3 regions of the Pseudogracilibacillus sp. SE30717A genome follow, and region 3 is predicted to be linked to each of the others. Evidence: riboswitches for the same ligand, from Rfam matches in the RefSeq annotation. Region 3 holds a riboswitch; each other region holds the start of a gene.
What was found. A riboswitch is a leader RNA that binds a small molecule or an ion and turns the genes downstream of it on or off. The one in region 3 is predicted to bind cobalamin.

Region 1: linked by a shared signal. The riboswitch ahead of SPD48_RS03290 (DUF4430 domain-containing protein) and the one ahead of SPD48_RS07515 (DUF4430 domain-containing protein) in region 3 are both predicted to bind cobalamin.
Region 2: linked by a shared signal. The riboswitch ahead of SPD48_RS01470 (ribonucleoside-diphosphate reductase subunit alpha) and the one ahead of SPD48_RS07515 (DUF4430 domain-containing protein) in region 3 are both predicted to bind cobalamin.

The regions. Positions count from the first base shown of each region.
Region 1 is NZ_JAXHDF010000002.1:112,089-114,364, forward strand. It holds gene SPD48_RS03285 (ATP-binding protein) at 1-1,205, shown strand, start outside; cobalamin riboswitch at 1,213-1,391, shown strand; gene SPD48_RS03290 (DUF4430 domain-containing protein) at 1,451-1,864, shown strand; gene SPD48_RS03295 (ECF transporter S component) at 1,871-2,276, shown strand, end outside.
Region 2 is NZ_JAXHDF010000001.1:328,179-330,454, reverse strand. It holds gene SPD48_RS01475 (LysR family transcriptional regulator) at 1-902, shown strand, start outside; cobalamin riboswitch at 976-1,165, shown strand; gene SPD48_RS01470 (ribonucleoside-diphosphate reductase subunit alpha) at 1,324-2,276, shown strand, end outside.
Region 3 is NZ_JAXHDF010000004.1:100,704-102,979, forward strand. It holds gene SPD48_RS07515 (DUF4430 domain-containing protein) at 1-1,380, opposite strand, end outside; cobalamin riboswitch at 1,557-1,746, opposite strand; gene SPD48_RS07520 (murein hydrolase activator EnvC family protein) at 1,913-2,276, opposite strand, start outside.

The DNA.
Region 1 (2,276 bases), on a different contig from region 3:
TCTTCCTGTCTACAAGAATTACTGCTCCATTAATACAAATGAGGAAGGCAGCAATTGATTTAGCGAAAGGTGAATTTAATACTAAATTACCTGTTTTAACCCACGATGAAATTGGTGAATTAGCAATTGCATTTAATCGAATGGGTAAACAGCTTAATTTCCATATCAATGCACTTCGACAAGAGAAAGAGCAGTTAACAAGTATTGTAAATTCGATGGCCGATGGGGTAATTACATTAACACGAGAAGGTAAAATCATTGTTATTAACCCGCCTGCTGAACAATTTATACAAGATTGGTATTTTGAAAATAATGTTCGCTTTGATGAATATGAGGACCAACTTCCTGATGACTTACAATTAATTCTTCAAAAAGTTATCAAAGAAGAAAAAGAAGTTTTGCAAGAACTCAATTTACAAGGTCGAGATTGGGTAATGATTATGACCCCATTATATGATAATTCATATGTACGCGGAGCAGTAGCCGTTATTAGAGATATGACCGAAGAACGGCAGTTAGATAAATTACGAAAAGACTTTATTTCAAACGTCTCTCATGAATTAAGAACGCCTATTGCGTTAATGCAAGGTTATAGTGAGGCTATTGTTGATGATATTGCCGAGTCTACAGTTGAAAAAAATGAACTCGCAAGTATTATTCATGAAGAATCTCTTCGAATGGGACGTCTAGTAAATGAATTATTAGATATTGGACGTATGGAAGCAGGCCATATTGAATTAAACTTAGAATCTATTGATGTAGAACAATTTATTGAACGAATTTATAAAAAATTCATTGGAATGGCAGATGAAAATAATATTCAATTACGATTGACAAAAGAGATTGAAAAGAATATCATTACAATTGACCAAGATAGAATTGAACAAGTTTTCACTAATTTAATTGACAATGCACTGGGACATACGAAGCCAGATGGTTTTGTTCATATTCTTGTTCGTTCCAAAGACGGCTACTTTTATGTTGAAGTCGAAGATAATGGTAGCGGTATTCCTGAAGAAGATTTATCATTTATTTTCGAACGTTTTTATAAGGCCGATAAATCTCGGACTAGGAATAAGAAGAAAAAGGGTACAGGACTTGGTCTTGCAATTGCCAAACATATTGTTTCAGCTCATGAAGGAACGATTCAAGTTAAAAGTAAGGTAAATGAAGGTACAACATTCAGTTTTAAAATTCCACAATAAAATTAAATACCAAGGAAAGAATTAAGGTGCACTTGTGCATAATAGGGAATCTAGTGAAAATCTAGAACTGTCCTCGCAACTGTAAGTAAGGACGAAACAAGCGAAAAACCACTGTATTATACGGGAAGGTGCTTGGAGTAGGATGAATTACGAAGTCAGAATACCTGCCTTAATTCTAAAAAAGAATGTCGTTTCGAAGGAAAACGTACTTCTAATTTTTATGTCTAAAAAAGGAGAGTATTAAAATGAAGAAATGGTTGGTTTCTATTTTTACAGTAGTGAGTACATTATTTTTACTTATTGGTTGTTCCAATGATAGCGCAAATACAACACAGGAAGAAAATGCGAATCAAGAGACAGAAGAAGTACAAGAGACTCAAGTTCTTGTCACTATATCTAAAGATGAAGGAAAAGAAATACTATCAGAAAAAGAAATTCAAATTGAAGAGAATGAGATTCTAATGGATGTAATGAAGGAAAATTTTGATATTGAAGAAGATGGCGGATTTATTAATTCCATCGACGGTGTAGCACCGGAAGAAGATGAACAAAAAGCTTGGATGTATTTTGTGAATGATGAAATGGCGATGGTTGGTGCTACAGAGTATGAATTAGAAGATGGAGACCACGTTGTTTTTGATTTACAAGCGTGGGAATAAACCGTTTTGAATACATATAAACTAACCTTACTTGCAATATTTGCCGCATTAGGCATTGTCGGTCGTTCTGTACTTGCTTTTATACCTAATGTGCAACCTGTCACAGCATTAATTATTATTTGTGGAATTTTAATTGGTCCGGGATCCGCTCTAATACTCGCGTTAATTATTACATTTTTATCAAATATCTTATTAGGTATGGGTATTTGGACAATTTGGCAAGTGATTTCATGGGGATTAATTGGAGTTATTAGTGGTATAATTGGAAAATACTTCCCGCGAATCCCATTGTCTGTTATCGGTTTAATAGGTATTTTGAGTGGATATTTTTACGGGGTTATCATTTCTCTGACAACGTATCAAGTAGCAGGAAAGTTCTGGCCATATTATATTGTAGGGCTGCCATTTGATA
Region 2 (2,276 bases), on a different contig from region 3:
AACTAAGACAAATCAAATATTTTATGGAAGTTGCCAAAAGGGAACATGTAACAGAAGCAGCTAATAAATTACATGTAGCACAATCTGCTGTTAGCCGACAAATATTTAATCTAGAAGAAGAGCTCGGTGTTGATTTATTTATACGAGAAGGAAGAACGGTGAGACTGACCCGGATTGGAAAAGTTTTTTTAGAGCATATGGAACGAGCGATCAATGTAATAGATGACGCAAAACAAGTCGTCTCAGAGTATATTGATCCTGAAAAAGGGACTATCCATATTGGGTTCTCTGCAAGTTTAGCATCGTATATATTACCAACAGCTATTTACAACTTTCGAAAGCAATATCCTGATGTGAAATTTGAACTATATCAGGATTCACATAATGAATTAATTAATGCAGTGATAAAAGGGGATATAAATATTGCTGTTGTCGGTCCGTTACCGACAGATAAAGAGAAAATTAAAAGTAGTGTTTTATTTACAGAGGACATTGTCGCTTTATTACCATATAATCATCCACTTGCGAACCGTTCTTCATTAAAATTAATCGAATTAAGAGATGAGTCGTTTGTTTTATTCCCTGAAGGGTTTATTTTAAGAAAAGTAATTATGGAAGGCTGTATTCAGAGAGGTTTTCATCCTAAAGTCTCATTTGAAGGAAAAGATTTGGATGCGATTAAAGGTTTAGTCTCTGCAGGGTTAGGGGTAACGTTAATTCCAGAGGTAACAATAGTTGATTGTTTACCACGGGCAACCGTAAAAATTCCGGTAATTGAGCCAAGTTTAAAGCGTTCTGTTGGTGCAATTATTCCGAAAGAACGTGATTTACTACCAACAGAAAAGTTATTTTATGAATTTGTTAAAGCGTTTTTTACACGACTCGAACTTTATCAAAATTGATTGTAAAAAGATTGCTATCGAAATTTTTTTATGCTAGGATATTCAATATATAGTTAAACTCATAAAATTTAATACAATATATAGTTAATTAGGTGACACGAATGTGTTTTAAAAGGGAATCCAGTGCAATGCTGGAACTGCCCCCGCAACTGTAAATGTATTGAATAAGATAAGCAAACCACTGTACATTTTGTAAGCGTATGGGAAGGGATCTTATTCAGGTAAACATAAGTCAGGAGACCTGCCTTTTAACGAAGTTTCATTTCTCCGGGGTGAGGGATAATGGAGCGGCTGAACATTGAACTATTATTTGATTAGTTCGTTTACTGTCTTCTATTTGTTACATAAGCCGTTTATCCTATCCCGGGTAAATGGCTTTTTTATTTAGTATTCACTGTAAGTGACTTTAGGAGGAGATAGTATGGCAATTGCAAGTAAGCAAGCTAATGAAATAGAGAAGATTATTGAAACGGCTCATAAAGGTTTGAATTTGTCACTGAAAGAATTTACTGAAAAATCGCTTCGGTTGATAAATGAGAATACTAGTTTTGAAGAGAAGACAAATATTTTGATTAAAAATGCGTTAGAAAACATTAATGAAGCAAATCCGGATTGGACATTTCTTGCCAGCCAAATTTATTTACAGCAGCTTTATGAAAAAGCAGCGCAAAATCGGAAATATGATGCAACCGAGCGTTATGGCAGCTTTTATGAACTAATTAAATTACTAACTGATAAAGGGATCTACACACCAGCATTATTAGAAAAATACTCAGAAAAAGAAATTAATTATTTTAATGAACAGATTGATCCAGAAAAAGATAAACTATTTCATTATCTCGCGATCTATACATTAGCCACTCGTTATTTAGCAACTGACCATGATAAAAATGTCTATGAATTACCACAAGAGCGTTGGATGATCATTGCGATGCACTTAATGCAGGATGAAAAGAAAGAACATCGTAGTCAGTCAGTCCTTGAAGCATATTGGGCATTAAGTAATCTATATATGACGGTCGCCACACCGACCATGAATAACGCAGGAAAAACACATGGACAATTATCGAGCTGCTTTATAGATACGGTCGACGATAGTCTACAGTCTATTTATAATGTGAACACAGATGTTGCCCAGCTATCTAAAAATGGGGGCGGTATCGGTGTGTATATGGGGAAAGTCCGAGGACGTGGCAGTTCCATCAAAGGTTTTAAAGGCATGTCTAGTGGAGTTGTCCCTTGGATTCGTCAGTTAAACAATACTGCAGTTAGTGTAGATCAATTAGGGACAAGAAAAGGGGCTATCGCAATTTACCTTGATGTTTGGCATATCGATATTGAGCCTTTCCTTGACTTGAAATTAAATAATGGGGA
Region 3 (2,276 bases):
AACGTCTTGTTCTGGATAACTAGTCTCATTTATTCCTTCAACCCGGACTGAAACAGTCGTATTCTTTTTAAGTCCTTGACTGTGACCTTTTAATTGAACAAAAATCGACTCACCTTGTATAACAGTCGATAAAGCAAGTACAGATTGATCCGTTGACATTGCAATTGCCCCAGCTTGTTCTTTTTGCCACCAAAAAGATCCGTTTTTTTGCTGATAATTATCGATGAATTGTTCAACAATATTACCTTCTTCTGTGGTCCATTTTGTACTGTATAGATTTTCCCCATTAGCTGCTAACCCCATAATAATGGAAGCAGTTGAGTTAGAATTTGCTGCAAACATTTGTCCAGGAACGTCATTATTATTTTGATAATATTCATGTATATATTCTACAGTTGCATTTATAGCATTTTTCACATCTTGTCGTTCATTATAATATGGAGCTAATGCAGTTAAAATCCATCCTGTTGCATCTGCATCTCCAAACATTCCTGTAGTTGATTGCTTAGATAAAAGGAAATTGATTAACTTCTCTTTGTCATACTTTGCATCCATTAAATCAAGCGCGATCATTGCCCAAGGGTCTCCCCAAAGCGTAGAGAAATTACCATTTTCTTTATTTTGCTTTGCTATTAAATCGTCAACGACATTACTATTGCCAAATCTATATGGATTTTTTTCTAGTAGAATTGATCCAATTATAATTCCTGCAGCTTCGTTTGAATTCGTTACTTTAGAATCTTTTCCTTGTGACCAGTATGTATGTCGTGCCCATGGTGCAGATTCCTCAGATTCCCAAGGGATATCATTTCTTAAATTTTTTAGTCCTGCTCCCCACAATGCAGCATAGGTCCAATAGTCACTATGCGATCCTTTATAACTTTTATAATTTGGAGGGTTGTCTTTATAATATTCTGTTGCATGTTGAACGGATATTTCAACTTTTTCTTTAATTTCGGCACTACGATCTTCTAAGTCCTCTTCCTTTTCTGCTTCATCCTTTGAATCGTTTTCTTCTATAGCTTCTTTTTTAACTTTTACTTTATCTTCATTAGATAGATTATTATCGTTCGACTCTTCTTTATTTTTCTCTTCACTCTTTTTAGAATTATTATCTTTTGTGGATTCTAGACCTTTGTCTTTTTCTTCATCACTATTGTCTTCTTTTTCTTCTTTAATATCTTCATTAGATTGGTCAGCTTCTACATTTACTTCTTCCTCATTCTTTAATTCTACTTGATTTTCAACTTCAAATTGATTGATTTCATTTGCATCAATGTCTTTCGTTGCTCCTGCTGAAGTAGGTACAGATGCAAAGAATAATATAAATACTAGAAATATCGATAACCATCGTTGCGACTTTCTATGAATGACTTTCAAGTTTCCTCTCCCCTTATCAAATTTATTAGTTTATTTCTTTAGTTTAAAATACCATTCGCTCAACAAAAAAACTCCTACCTCCAGAAAAAGGTAAGAGTTTGATAGAAAATTCTATATATGCATGTAAATACAGTAGGAAAATTCCGCTCTTATGCAAACCTTTATCCTGGAAGGTGTAGTGCATATATGCTTTGGCAAGTCTCCTGACTTATGGATCTTTGCTTACCTCTTACCTTCCCAGTTTTTTAACCAGTGGCATTATAAGGGCAGCTTCCCATTTACAGTGGCCGGTCCGTTCAGGATTTTCACCTGATTCCTTTTTAATTTTTTGCTTTATGCAAAAAAACCAAAACACAAACTATTAATTTTTTTAGTACACTAGTTATAAGTATAAAACAATATTTTACAATTTACAATCCTTCCTTTTGCTCAGGTATTCAAATAAGTAGCTTTTTAGCAGAAACTTTTCCTTCTTTTCCTTCTTGCCTCCATACTAAAAAAACTTGTCAGACCAAATGCCTGACAAGCTTTCTTAGTTTAAATAGCTTATTGGGTTTTGAATAGATCCATTGATATGAACCTCAAAATGAAGATGTATACCTGTTGATCTTCCTGTAGCACCCATTACTCCAATTTGTTCCCCTCTTGATATTTTCTGCCCTGAGCTGACAGTAAGCGAAGACATATGACCGTAAAGAGTTTTCATTCCATTTCCATGGTTTATTATCACTGTATTTCCATACCCATTTAATGTACCAGCTGTTTCTACCGTGCCACTTTCAGCTGCAAATATTGGTGGGCTTGTACTACGGTCCGTACGAGCAATATCTATTCCTTTATGCATTTTACCCCAACGTTTTCCCATATGACTTGAGATGTACCCACCTTCAGTTGGC